Regions from separate parts of the Desulfolithobacter sp. genome, predicted to be linked through region 1. Evidence: riboswitches for the same ligand, from Rfam matches in the RefSeq annotation. Region 1 holds a riboswitch; the other holds the start of a gene.

Evidence for each region. A riboswitch is a leader RNA that binds a small molecule or an ion and turns the genes downstream of it on or off. The one in region 1 is predicted to bind cobalamin.
Region 2: another riboswitch for cobalamin. It lies ahead of thiC (phosphomethylpyrimidine synthase ThiC); the one in region 1 lies ahead of ACXJJY_RS08430 (TonB-dependent receptor plug domain-containing protein).

What each region holds. Positions count from the first base shown of each region.
Region 1 is NZ_JBPMMS010000034.1:51,530-58,885, reverse strand. It holds gene ACXJJY_RS08440 (putative molybdenum carrier protein) at 1-365, shown strand, start outside; gene ACXJJY_RS08435 (M48 family metalloprotease) at 362-1,705, shown strand; cobalamin riboswitch at 1,807-1,993, shown strand; gene ACXJJY_RS08430 (TonB-dependent receptor plug domain-containing protein) at 2,163-4,205, shown strand; gene ACXJJY_RS08425 (ABC transporter substrate-binding protein) at 4,208-5,185, shown strand; gene ACXJJY_RS08420 (dihydropteroate synthase) at 5,267-6,043, shown strand; gene ACXJJY_RS08415 (cobaltochelatase subunit CobN) at 6,058-6,468, shown strand; gene ACXJJY_RS08410 (hypothetical protein) at 6,410-6,835, shown strand; gene ACXJJY_RS08405 (ABC transporter substrate-binding protein) at 6,873-7,356, shown strand, end outside.
Region 2 is NZ_JBPMMS010000013.1:50,186-57,541, reverse strand. It holds gene ACXJJY_RS03080 (HAMP domain-containing methyl-accepting chemotaxis protein) at 549-2,789, shown strand; gene thiC (phosphomethylpyrimidine synthase ThiC) at 2,868-4,232, opposite strand; cobalamin riboswitch at 4,328-4,529, opposite strand; gene ACXJJY_RS03070 (sigma-54-dependent transcriptional regulator) at 4,567-5,928, opposite strand; gene ACXJJY_RS03065 (two-component system sensor histidine kinase NtrB) at 5,930-7,356, opposite strand, start outside.

The sequences.
Region 1 (7,356 bases):
AGGAGGGACCACTGCCGGACCGCTACCGACTCCAGGAGCTGCCGTCGGCCAACTACCGGGACCGAACCAGGAAAAACATACTGGACAGTGACGGCACTCTGATAGTGTCATTTGGCCCTCTCACCGGCGGCTCGGCCCTGACCGAGGCCCTGGCCATCCGGCACCGGCGCCCCTGTCTCCATATCGACCTGGAACTATGGCATCCCAAACGAGCTCAAAAAGCCATAGAACAATGGCTGAAAGACCATAACATCAAAACCCTGAACGTGGCCGGCCCCAGAGCAAGCGGCGAACCGCGTATCTATCGGGCCGTTTATGACCTTCTGCTGCAGATAAACTGGCCCGAAACGGACAAAACACCATGAACGGATCAAACACCTTGCCCCGAATTTCACGCCGTACAATCCTGCGCTTTTTCTTTCTTTGCGGTGGAAGCGCCATTACGGCTCCCTTTCTTGGCGGTTGCAGCACCGACCCGGTGACAGGAGAAAAATCCCTTGTCATGATGACCCGGAGCCAGGAGATAGCCCTGGACCGGAAGCAGGCCCCATTCCAGTTTTCGGCCGATTACGGTATCCTCATGGACAGGGAGCTCAACAAGTATCTTAACCGGGTGGGAATGGAGCTGGCCCGTCGTTCACATCGCCCTGACATGCCCTTTTCCTTCCGCGGCGTCAATGCGGCCCATATCAACGCCTACGCTTTTCCCGGCGGCTCCATCGCCGCCACCCGAGGCATCCTGGTTGAACTGCAAAGCGAAGCTGAACTTGCAGCCCTGCTGGGGCACGAAATCGGCCATGTCTGTGCCCGGCACGCAGCCGAGCAGATGGGCAAGGGGTTGCTGGTCAACCTGCTGGTCGCCGGAGCCTCGATAGCCACCTCCAGTGCCGGTCATGAAGGTACGGCGGAGCTGATCTCCAGGCTTGGCGGCTTGGGGGCCGGTGCCCTGTTGGCCAGATACAGCCGCAATGACGAAAGGGAGGCCGACGCCCTGGGCATGGAATACATGACCAGGGCCGGATACACACCACTTGGCATGGCGGGTCTCATGGAAATCCTCCTCAGAAGCGGAGAGCACAATCCCACTGCCATCGAGCTCATGTTCGCCACCCATCCCATGAGCAGGGAACGATTGGAAACAGCCCGCCTGCAGGCCCATGAACGTTACGCATCCATGCTCGACAACCCGGATCACCGACAGCGCTACATGGACCACACCGCAGGTCTTCGCCGTCTCAAACCAGCAATCAGGGCCATCCAGAAGGCGGAAACCGCCTTGGCCCGTAAACAGATCCGCCAGGCCGAAGAACTGTTGCACACTGCTCTTCGCCACGCTCCGGACGATTACCAGGCCCTGGTGGTTATGGCCAAATGCCAGTTTATGCATCATAACCATGATGAAGCGCTAAGCTATGCCCGCCAGGCCACCCAGGTCTACCCCAAAGAGGCCCAGGGCCACTGGCTCTTGGCCATGAGCAGCCTCGCCAAAGAGAAATATGACCAGGCCCTGCGGGAATTAAGTGAGGTGGACCGGCTCCTGCCCGGTAATCCGGACATCCTCTTCTACCGGGGCCAGGCCCTCGAAGCCATGCAGCGCCGGGACGAGGCCGCCCGGGCCTACGCCGCGTTTCTTGAAAAGGTACGCCAGGGTGACAAGGCAAAATACGCATATACCCGCCTCCGGGAATGGGGCTATATTCGCTGAACAGCGCTCACGATACACCCCGGGAACGTTAACCTCCTGGCGGGCACGGGCCACATCTTCCCGGCAAAAGCGGGTTGACGGAGCACATTTTTTCAGGTAACGTTATCGGTACATTTTCAGATGCTCTTAGCCGAGCTTAATAGGGAACCCGGTGCGAATCCGGGACGGGCCCGCCGCTGTGACCGGGGACGAATTTTGCAAGATGCCACTGACCTCCTTAGGGGTTGGGAAGGCGCAAAAGGAGGATGATCCGGGAGTCAGAAGACCTGTCTGAAAAACATAAAGCGCCTGCTCTCGCGGACAAAGAGCAGTCACGTGCTTGTCGAATTGTTCGAGGAAAAATCAGGGATCCCCGGACCAATAACTCTTTTGTTTATTGGTCCGGGGATTTTTTTTTGCCTTTTCAGGCGGCCCCGGACCCGTCTCAACGTCATTACAAGGTACAAGGAGAAGTGTGATGAAAAAGGAGATTCGAACGGCCCTGGCCCTGTGTCTCGTGTCCACGCCTGGACCGGCCCTGGCGGGCGCGGATGAAGACAGCCCTGCAAACAAGGTTACCCTGGACGAAGTGGTGGTGACCGCCACCCGCAGTGAAGAATCGGTGCAGGAAATTCCGGCCAGGGTCGAGGTGATCGAGAGCGAGACCATCGAGCTGACCACCGGGGACACACTCACCGAACAGCTCAAGAAGAACAGTTCCGTCGGCGTGATCGAGTACCCCGGCGCCCTGGCCGGCATCGGTATCCGCGGTTTTCGGCCGGAATTTTCCGGTATCACCAAGCACACCCTGGTTCTTATCAACGGCCGGCCGGCCGGAGCCACCAACCTGGCGACCGTGCTCACCGGCAACGTGGAACGGATAGAGGTCCTGAAAGGGCCAGCCTCTTCCCTCTATGGCGGAGAAGCCATGGGCGGGGTGGTCAACATCATTACCAAAAAACATACCGGACCACTCACCGGTCTTGCGGAAATCGGTTACGGCTCATTTGCGACCAATTTTGAAAAAGCAGCACTTGGTGGCGGGCTGGGGGACCGGTTCGACTTCGATATCTTTGCCCAGAGGTTCGAACAGAGCGATGACTACGAGATGGGTAACGGCGAGACCAGGGCAAACACGGCCTTCAGGACCCAGAACGGATCCCTGCGCCTGGGCGGTGACCTGGGAGCATGGCGGATCGATGTCAGCGGAGACCTCTACCAGGGCCGCGATATCGAAACTCCGGGTGACATCGCCTATGGCAACGAGATGTCCGGCCACAAGGACATCGACCGCTCGGGCATGGATTTTACCCTCAGCGGGCCGCTGGGGGATAAGAGCAGAGTGAGCCTCACCGGTTACCGGACCAACGAAACCAGTGAAAACTACAGCCACTATACCGGCTGGTATCCGGCCCTGGTCCAGGTGGAACCGTACCGGAGCTACGACTCGGAGACAGACTGGCTCGGCTTCCAGCTCAAGAACGAGTACACCTGGGGCCAACACCGGTTCGTCGTCGGCATCGATTACCAGAAGATCGACAGGGAAAGCCGAAGCTACAACCAGGACGGTACACGCAGGGCGCCCTGGTCCCCGGATGAAGGCCGGGAAAACTGGGCCGGATACCTGGAAACCATCTGGCGCTTCATGAACGACCGGCTCACCGCCACTGTAGGGGGGCGGTACGACACTTTCGATGTAGAAACCAAACCCACGCCCTACAAAACCGATTTTACGCCCAACTCGGAAAATTTCTCCACCTTCAGTCCCAGGGCCGGGCTGAACTACAACTTCGACCTGGGAATCCGGTTGCACACCACCATCGGCAAGGCCTTTGTTCCACCGACTGCGGCCCAGCTTGCAGGCTACGCGGAAACAGACGTTGGCGGGGTTACCATGATCACCCGGAGCAATCCGGACCTGGACCCCGAGTCCTCGATCACCTGGGATATCGGCCTTGGCTATGCGCAACCCAGGCTGGGCCTGTTCATGGACGTTACATATTTCCACACCGACGTGGACGACAAGATCACCACGGTCACCGCGGGTAACACCACCACCTACCAAAACAGTCTCAGCGCCGAAATGGAAGGCCTGGAGACAGAGTTATCCTTCGATATTGGGGCCCCGATGAACTGGGACCGTTCGCTGGAGCTGTTTGTCAACGCCACTTACATGTTCAAGGCAGAAGAGGAAGAACCCGGCGGAACCATGGGCGATATCCACAACGTGGCTGATTATACGATAAACTATGGCCTCCAGTACTCGGACGAGATGTTCGAAGCCAGGCTCAATTTCCGCAACCAGGGCCCAATGAAGGATACAGACTGGACCGCGGCCGGTTATCCGGAAATAGAATATCCCTCCTTCACGGTGGCAGACCTGGTGGTCGGGATTTCGTTTAAGGAACATCACCGGTTCACCCTCAAGCTGGATAACCTCTTTGATGAATATTATTACGAAAAAAAGGGCTACCCCAAACCAGGCCGCGGAATCTATGCCAGCTACAGGTACAGGTTCTAGCCATGGAAATCAAATCCCTTGTTCTTGGCCTCGCCTTTTCTTTGGGTATCTTCGCCGTGAAAAGCGGGGCCGGCCTTTCCTTTCTGTTCGCACGGAAGGCAACACTGTCAGGGCGGCTTGCAGTTCTCTGTGGTTTCATCGCCGGCTACGGTATCGTATTCTTCCTGGCCTGGTTTCTGGCCAGCAGGACCGACCTTCTTTCCCACCTTGACACCATCATGCTGTTGCTGAAAAACGGCATGACCCTCCATTTTCTGCTTGCCGCCCTGCTGCTTGCCTGGGGAACAGCCCTGTTAGGGGGGAAGCAGGGCGGCAGGGAAATTACCCTGAACAACATCCCGCAACGGGTGGTTTCCCCGGTCCCTTCCGTCACCAAAATCCTGCTGCGCATCGACGCGGCAGATGCGGTGGTCGGCATCACCCATCACTCCCTACTGCCGCCTGAAAGTGCAGACAAGGTTATCCTCGGTGGCTTTGCCAGCCCTGATCCTGAACGGCTGGCGGCCCTGAATCCAGACGTTATCTTTTATGTTGATCTGCAAAAAGAAGTGGTTTCCCACTTCCGGAACCAGGCCATTCTCATCAATCTTTCAGCGCATTCCATTAACGAAAGCTTTGATCTGATCAGGCTTATTGGCCGCATCTTTCAAAGACAGGAAAAAACGACGGCAATCATTGAAGAAGAAGAGCGACTGCTGGCGCTGATTGCCCGCAAGGTTACCACAATCCCGGCGGAGAAGCGCCAGCGGGTCATACGCCCCATGGAACTGAATACGGTCATGGCCATCAGTGATGATTATGAGAAAGGGCTGGTGGATGACTTAAGCAATGTGGATCTCTGGTGTCAGGCCGTGGCCCACCACCTTGCAGATAAGGAAGTCCCGATCGACACCGGGAGACTCCAGGATCTGCCCCTGGTACTGGCCAAAGGGATTGGGGCGCTCCTTGCTGGGCCCTCCGTGAAGATAGATCAGCATTGAGAGACCTGTACAGCTTGAGGGAACCCTGACAACCGCATCTCATGCAGAAACAAAAAACTACAGAATTACAAGGAGTAAACAATGCAAATAATCGGTGAAAGCATGCACATCATGAACCATAGGTTTCTTAAGGCCCTGGAAGATCTGGATGAAGAGATCCTGGTGCATCTTGCCAGGAGTCAGGTGGACGCCGGGGCAACCGCACTGGATATCAATCTTGGCCAGAACAGGACACTTGGCCGCCTCACGCTCTGGCTGGTAGAGACAATCCAGCAGGGCGCAGATGTCCCGCTCTTTCTCTCCAGCCATGTCCTGAATCAGCAACGAGCCCTGGAGATCCACAAGGGGACAGCCACTATCAATGCCGTCACGGCCAATCCACAGGAACTCTCCAGAGCCATGGAAACGGCGAAGTTCTTCAAGGCAAACCTGGTAGTGTTGCTGGTCAGCGCCGACCTTACACCCATGGATGTCAATGGCCGGCTGCAACTCGCCATGCAGGTGATGGACACCGCCGACCGGGTTGGTCTGCCCCATGAACAACTCTATATCGATCCGGTCATCGCCTGCCGCCCGGATCCGGCAACCTGGCGTCTTAGTGGCGGCCTGCCGGATATCGACGTGGTGCTTGATACCATCCGGTTGATTGGAGAAATGAGCAACCACCACCTGAAAACCATTATCGCCATCAGCAATGCATCTGTCTGTCTTGCCGCAGGAGAACGTTCCGCTCTTCATTGCCGTCTGCTGCCCCTGTTTGCCAAGGCCGGTCTTGACGCGGTCATCATGAACTGCAGAGATAAAAATCTCATGGCTGTGGCAAAAAATCTCCGCCCGGCAATGGCGGTTGCAGCGTAGCGGATATATCAGCGATGAAATTTTTACTGCTGATCCTCTCGCTCTCACTCCTGCCGGCACAGGCGGTTGCTGCAGACCTGCTCCTGATGGTCCTTGTCTCCCAACAGCAAAAATCTGGACAGATCGCGGTGGAGGACATGGCCAAAACCCTGGGCCGGGAAATGCGCAGCCGTTATCTGAATCCGCTGTGGATCAAGGGCATGCAAAAGGATGATTACGCCGGAGCCAGAGAGATGACCCATTTTGTCGAATACCTGTGGGGTTGGGCCATGACCACCCCGGAAAAGGTGGATGATGCCAAGTGGCTGCAGGCGTATGAGATGTATGTGAAGGATAAATACGAACTGAACATGAAAGAATTCTTTCATGCCGCCTCACTGGGCCCACCAGTCCATCACCGGACGCATGCTGGAAACAGTACGTAAAGGGTATTGGTCGGCCCCGGAGCCGGTACAGAAAAAGCTGGCAGTGGAATATGCGCTGAGCGTGGTGGAAAAATTCAAACTGGCCATCGAACAGGCGGCGCAGGTCTCCCTGGCAGAACAGGCGGCAGAGCGAAAAGCCCAGCAAAAGATGATCCATTCCCCCGGGCGCGATAAGGCAGCGAAAAAGCGAAAGAGTGACTCCCTGAAACAGGAAATGACCGAAGTAGAGGGCTACAGGATGGAAAAGATGAAGCGCCAGGATGATTCTACGCAGGTCACCTCGTCAGGGGTGGAGTGGCTGGCCGGCCTTGTTATTCTCTTCATTATCGGCCTGATGGCTTATGGAGTGAGGAAAAAGGGTTACTGACAGTCAGCAGCCCAAAAGAACAAGATCACCGAAAACAATGCGAAAGAGTCTATTTTACTGTCTCTTGGTCATCGCTGCATGCCTGTTGCTCGCAGTGGGCTGGTGTCCTGCCGGGACAAAAGAATATCCCCGGCGGATAGTCTCCCTGGGACCGATCAATACCGAAAATGTCTATCTTCTCGGCGCTGGAGACCGCCTTGTGGCCAATACCAGTTACTGTGTGCGGCCCGAAGCCGCAAAAAAGAAAAAAAAGATCGGCTCGGTCATGCAGGTATCCATTGAAAAAATCGCCAGCCTGCAGCCGGACCTGGTTTTGGCCACCGGCCTGACCCAGCCGCAACAACTGAAAAAACTGCGAGACCTGGGGCTCAGGGTAGTGCAATTTGACCAGCCTGCGTCCTTTGCGGATATCTGTGACCAGTTCCTCCGGCTCGGAGCCCTGCTTGGCCAGGAAAAAAAAGCGGCCCTGGTCGTTAGGCAGGCCAAAGATGAGGTGAGGGACGTACAGAAAAAGGTCGCTC
Region 2 (7,356 bases), on a different contig from region 1:
TGGCAGCGACACCCTCCTCTCCGTTTTTCAGCAATAATCCGGTCCAGGATCAAGGACCGACCATGCCGTTTTACATCTGTTCGCAAGTCATCTTCCCGATATCTGAAACAATAACATATCATCCTGTTCATCATACCACCCGGCACCCAATACATATTCGCGTTGCCACAACCTGAAAGAGAGCACAACGTAGTCCCTGGTCATCCATGGATTTCAACGTTTTCACTCCCACATCGTGACCTAAAGACAAACATTAAAGCAGACAGAGACAGACACTCCACACTTCCTTATGCCGCTATACAACATCTCGTAATCATAGAATAATTATGCCAACGGCCGACAAGAGAAAAATAATTAATATCAAGCCTTATTCTAATAAAAACTGAATTTTTTTGACTCTCATGGTACTCGCTCATAAAATAGCACATATATCGACATCACGTCTTTGTCAGCAATTTTTTCGTATTGCCGGTTGCACCAGACCAATAATCCTGTGAGGCCCGCAACTTGCCGGCAACATCCAGCGTCACTGCCAAGAGAGGATCTCCATGAAATCATTTTGGAACAATATCAACCTGCGAACAAAATTCGCCTTCCTGTTCAACGGCCTCCTGGCTCTTTTTATCATGTTTCTCGGAGCAAGCTTCTACAACACGAGCAGAACAGAACGAAATTTCAATGAGTTGCTCAATAACGACCTGGCAATCGTCGAGCTTGCCAAGGATGTCAGGATTCACATGCTCCAGACCCGGACCAACGAAAAAAACTTTATGCTCAAGAAGAAAATCGACTACCTGGACCAGATGAAAAACGAAATCCAGCTGCTCGACAAAAACCTTGATGAGATCATAAAAATAGCCGGGCCCCGATACGGAGACATCAAAAAAATGGCTCACACCATCGAAAAGAACGCTGAACTCTACTTGAGAAACTTTGAAGCCCTGGTAGACACCTCCCGCAAGATTGGGCTCGACCAGGACTCAGGGCTGCGTGGTCAGCTCAAAAAAACCGCCCGGGACCTGCAGAGTTTTGTCAGGCAACACCAGGTGGACGAACTCTACCTGACCCTGCTGAGCACCAGAAAGCTGGAAAAGGAATACATCCGGACAAAATCTGAACGAATCCTTGAAAAATTACGTTCAGCACTCGACATGCTCGACGAAATACTCACCGAAGGGTCCTTTGTTCCCGGTTTCCGGGAGGAACTCAATAAAAATCTGGCTGAATACAAAGAAGCACTGAACAGGCTGGTTGCCGGTGAGGATGATGCGTACATGGATGTTATTGAGCATGCAGTGCACATGGAAAAATCCATAGGCGCCATTTATGTTCAGGGAGCCAGAGGGCTGGCCCTCGATATCAGCCTCCACGAGAGCCAGTATCTTCTCCACCAGGATCCACAGGAGCTGCAGGAAACCATCGATGCGCTCGACAACCTGGTCGACGCCTTTGACAACGGAATGGTGGATGAAAAATACCTGACAATGGTTGAAGAAAAGACGAACTCCTACAAACGCGCATTGCTTGCTCTTCATAAAAACAACCAGGCAATCAACACCATCACCGGGACATTGGAACAAACTGGATCAAAAGTTGAAAGTATGGTGGAAAACATCGTCGACACTTCTCACAAGTACGAACTGAACCAGCGCATGCTGATTGAACAGAACAATCGCAGAACCACGATCATAATCCTGTCCATGGCGATCCTGGCCACTTCTGCAGGCATGCTGATAGTTTTTCTGACGATCCGCTCAATTGTCAGTTCCATCAGAGAGGCTGTCTCTTTTGCAGGCCTTGTGGGAGACGGAGATTTCACCACCACCCTTGACAACAAAGGTCGGGATGAAATCGGTCAACTGGTCGAGTCTCTCAACCAAATGGTCAGGAAACTGAACACGGTTTTCAAAAAGGTCGGAAACAGTACCGAAGTTTTGCAGGATTCAGCAACCCATCTTTCCGAATCATCTGAAGCTATGTCACAGGGAGCGGATCAGTCATCGGAAAAGGCGAACAATGTTGCAGCGGCGACCGAAGAGATGAGTTCCAACATGAACTCCGTGGCCGCAGCCTGCGAAGAAGCGGCCACCAATGTCAATATCGTCGCCGATGCGGTGGGAGAGCTGTCGGCAACTGTTCAGAGGATAGCCACGGACACCGCGGAAGCACGGGATGTGACCATGGAAGCAGTGACCCTTGCTTCAGGCTCCTCTGAAAAGGTCGACGCCCTGGGCCAGGCAGCCGGTGAGATCAGCAAGGTTACCGAGGTGATCACCGAAATTTCCGAACAGACCAATCTGCTGGCCCTCAATGCCACTATCGAAGCGGCCCGGGCCGGAGAAGCAGGCAAGGGGTTTGCGGTGGTTGCAAACGAGATCAAGGAACTGGCCAACCAGACAGCCGATGCCACCCGGGAAATCAAAACCAAAATCGAAGCCATTCAGAACTCGACCAATCTGACCGTGAACGAGATAAAACAGGTCACCGGGGTCATTACCAAGGTCAACAAAATAGTGTCCTCAATCGCCACAGCCGTGGAAGAACAGACCGCAAGCACAACAGAGATAGCGGAGAATATTCAGCAGGCCGCTCTGGGCATATCCGAGGTCAACGAGAATGTGGCCCAGAGCTCGGCAGTGTCAGGTGACATTGCCCGGGAGATTGCCGAAGTAAGCCAGGTGGCCGGTGAAATAACTGCGCTCAGCTCAACTGTCAAAAACAGTGCCGGCAAACTGGCAAAAATGGCCGATGAGCTCTCAAAACTGATCGTCACGTTTCGCACCCGCTGAAATGGCTGCCCTTCACCTTCCGGGCAAACAAGGCCCGCCTGCTGTTCAATAAGCAGCCGGGCCATATCTGCTGAGACTCTATTTTTCTTTCTGCGCGGATACTACCGCTTTTTTCCGGGCCTGTTCCTCTTCGCAGCCCCGCTTGTCACCGCGTATGTCTCGGGCAAATAGCGATATTCCCCGCTCCATGGCGCAAAAATCGCCGCACATGGTGCAGGTACGCTTATTTTCCGGTGAACGGTCCCTGCGGATCCTGCGAGCCTCTTCTGGAAACATCAAAAGCTCCATCTGCCTTTCCCACCGGGTATCACGCCGGGCGATAGCCACCTGCTTTTCCCGCTCGCGCATGGAAGGATCACGCGCGATGTCACCTATCCTTGCCGCCAGCCTGGTGGCCCGGATACCTTCACGTACGTCCTGTTCTCCGGGCAGGGCGAGATGCTCCGCCGGGGTGATGTAACAAATCAAGTCCGCTCCGTAACGGGCTGAATTGGCAGCTCCTATGGCAGCGGTAATATGGTCATATCCGGCCCCGGAGTCTGCAGGCAACGGGCCCAGGACGTAATAGGGCGCATTGCCGCTCATCCTTTTCTCCAGCATTATATTGCCTTCGATCTCGTCAAGAGGCACATGGCCCGGACCCTCCACCATCATCTGACACCCCATTTCCCGACCTATCTCGGCCAGTTCGCAGTTGGTGATCATCTCCGCCATCTGGGCCCGGTCGTGACTGTCATGAATAGCTCCAGCCCGGATACCGTTACCCAGTGAAAGAACAGCGTCATATTTTTTCATCAAATCGCAAACCCGGTCAAACTGCTCATAAAGTGGATTTTCCCGGTCATGATACTCCATCCAGGACACCATGAAGGTGCCGCCTTTGGAAACCAGCCCCCCATAACGATATCCCTGACGACGCAGCCGTTCAATGGAGTACCGATTGATCCCGCAGTGAATTGCCATGAACGATATTCCATCCTCCAGCTGCCGCTCGATAAGCTCGAAAAGATATTCCGGGTCAAGTTTGTTTGGGTTACGGTACTTGCGGATGGCCTCTGAAAAGGCCTGATACAGAGGCACATTGCCCACCGGCAGATCAACGGCGGCCAGCACTTCGCGCCGCACCAGGTCCAGATCGCCTCCGGTGGACAATTCCATCAGGGTATCGGCCTGCTCCTCTTCAGCGATCCGCGCCTTTCTTTTTTCCAGCTCGATGTCCTTGATGTCCGAAGAAGTGCCGATAGAGGCATTGACCTTGGTCCGCAACCCGGTGCCAATACCGACCACCTTCTGATTCGGACGATTATGGTTGACCGGAATAACGATTTCTCCCAAAGCGACTAACTCCCTGATCAGCTCGACATCCTTGCCCTCATCGCTAGCTACCTGTTCCATCTGTGGTGTAACGAGCCCCTCGCGGGCCAATTCAAGTTGGGTCTTCATGCTCTCTTCCTCCTCAGACCGTCCCGGCCGGCAAAAAAAAAATCCGCGCCAGGGAATTGTTCCTTGACGCGGACTTGCAGGACAGCAATATCCGTTATCTTGTATCCAGCCTGGCAGGTCTTCTGACTCACGGATCAATCTCCGACCGCGCCTTCCCATCCCCGAAGATGTGGACAGTGGCATCATGCGGCCGTAGTCCCCGCTTACAGCGCCGGCCCTGAGCGTTACGGATTCGCACCGTATTCCCTATTCTCCGCCGGCAACCACACCGACGGCACCAGACTGATCTATGGTGTCCACATATGCCAGAAATTAGAAAAAAGGACAAGACAATTCAATCTTTGTCCAGACCGTATTCCTTAATCTTGTTCAACAGGGTCTGCCGGGCAATTCCAAGAATACGTGCTGTTTTCGAGCGGTTACCATCTGTCTGAGCCAGGATGGTTTTGATTGCCTCACGCTCCATGTCGCGAAGGGTGAAACCCTGCCTGCCGTTCTTCTCCAGGTTCGGCGCCATATCTTCCGGCAACAGGTGAGGCGACAGTTCCCGGGGAGTAATCTGTTCTCCAAGGCAGAGAATCACTGCCCGCTCCACGGTGTTTTCCAGCTCCCTGATATTACCGGGCCAGTCATGTCGCCCAAGGAGCATCAGAACCTGGGGATGAAATCTCCGAATATCTTTCCGGTTTTTTTTCGCATATTTTTTCAGAAAATAATCAGCCAGGGCTGGTATATCCTCCGGCCTCTCCCTGAGAGGTGGCAATTCAATAGGCACCACGGAAAGCCGGAAAAAGAGATCCTGCCGAAAAGTGCCTTCCTCAACCATTTGCTGAAGATTCTTGTGGGTTGCCGCCACAAGGCGGACATCCACCTTCACAGACTGGCTGGAGCCAAGACGTTCGAACTCTCCTTCCTGGATTACCCTGAGTATCTTGGCCTGGGTCTGCAACGACATATCGCCGATTTCATCAAGAAACAAAGTGCCGCGATGGGCCTGTTCAAAGCGACCCTTACGCTGCCGCTCCGCACCGGTAAAAGCACCCCGTTCATGGCCAAAAAGTTCGCTTTCCAGCAAGCTTTCATGCAGAGCCGCGCAGTTGACCTTGATAAACGGGCCGTCTTTACGCAGACTGTTTTGATGAAGCGCCCCGGCAATCAATTCCTTGCCGGTACCCGATTCTCCGGTTATAAGCACCGTTGCATCGCTGGGAGCAACCAGCGAGAGAGTTTCAAACACCCTCTGCATACCACTGCTGCGGCCGATAATGTTGCCAAAGTCAAATTTTTCTCCAAGCCGTTCCCGAAGCTGTGCATTCTCTTCCCGAAGCGCCTCTATATGAAGCGCCTTTTCCACGGCCAGATTCAGGGCCTCGATATCAACAGGCTTGGTGACATAATCGACGGCCCCCTTTTTCATGGCCGCCACAGCACTTTCCACCGAAGAAAAGGCCGTGATAACGATAACCGGCTCGATACGCCCCTTTTCCCTGAGCAGCGACAAGGTCTCCAGGCCATCCATTCGCTGCATTTTCAGATCCAGCAGAATCAAATCCACATCATGGTCCCACAGCAGCGGCAAAACCTGATCCCCATCGTCGGTTTCAAGTATGGTGTAGCCTGCCCCCTCAAGGTTGACCTTGAGCATGGTACGGTGAGCCACATCATCATCTACAAGCAGAATTGTTTTTCCCTGCATATCATCCATTTCCAGTTTGTTTTTTCTGGGTCACCGGGAGCACTATCGTGATTTCTGTTCCCCTGCCCGGGGCTGATACTACCTCGAAATGCCCGTGATGCTGCTCGACAATCTGGTGACTGACAGCCAGACCCAGGCCGGTACCTGCCCGACGGGTTGTAAAAAACGGATCGAACATTTTCTCCTGCTCTTCCCCGGACATACCCTTGCCCGAATCGGAAACCGTAATCCGGATCGTGTCTTTTTCTTCAGAGCAGAACAGGCTTATGTGACCACCTGCCGGGGTGGCATGCAGACTGTTTTTGAGCAAATTGAGAACAACCTGGAGCAGAAGATCTTCATCTGCGACAACAGTCCCTGTACACTGTATCTTCATGGAAAAATGGATATTTCCAGCCTTGAAATCATGCTCGAGCAACCTGGCTGTCTTTTCGAGCACCCGAGCGGGAGACAACTTTTGAAACTCTGGATCTCTTGGCCTGGAGAACTGCAGCAGGGCTGAAATCGCCGCGTTCAGACGATCTACCTCATCCACCATCAGCTGAGCATATTCCAGGGAATTCTTGTCCGTTGCCTGATTGCCGAAATACTGGGCAAATCCCCGTAATGTCCCCAGGGGATTTCTGATTTCATGGGCAATACCGGCTGCCATTCGCCCAAGGGCGGCGAGTCGCCGGGAACGCTCCAGTTGTTCCTCCATGGCCCGCAGATCACGGATGTCACGAATGATCACCACGGTACCAAGTCTATTTCCCTCCTGGTCCTTCAGGGGAGAAGAGCTGAGCCGGACAGGGATGGACAGGTTATCTGTCCGCTGTATTTCATACTCCAGGGCAACCACTCCCTGTTTGGTACAGATCTGTTCACCGGGCCAGTTGGCAAAGACCCGGTCCACCGGTATGCCGGACAGTTTTCCGGCAGGAAAACCGGTCAACCGCGCTGCCCGCGCATTCACTGATACAATCCGTTGACCGCAATCCAGGGTCATCAAGCCATCCGGCATGGACTCAATAACACTCCTGGTATAAAGACGCATGGTATCAAGAGTCGCCCGTGTAATCCGGGCCCCCTGGTACAGAAACAAAAAATAAAAACCTGCACTGCCGAGCAGCAACAGCAGACCGCCCATAAACAGGGTATGACGAAGATCCTGCTCCTGGGCCTGGATAAATTCATCGGTATACAGGCCGATATAAATCACCTTGCGCTTGTTGAGGTTTTCTCCGAATTGGGCCTGCATCCACTGTTGCCTGCGACGAAACATTATGGATGCCATGGAATTGCCACTCTGGTCCCCATCAACCATATGAAATTCCGTGGCAACCTCAAATATGGGACTGCCGCTGTCTGCCAGATTAATGATAGTGGTGACCGGTCCCTCAGCAGCCAGGACCCTGGAACTTTCCGGGTGACTGTCCCGGGGAGGAA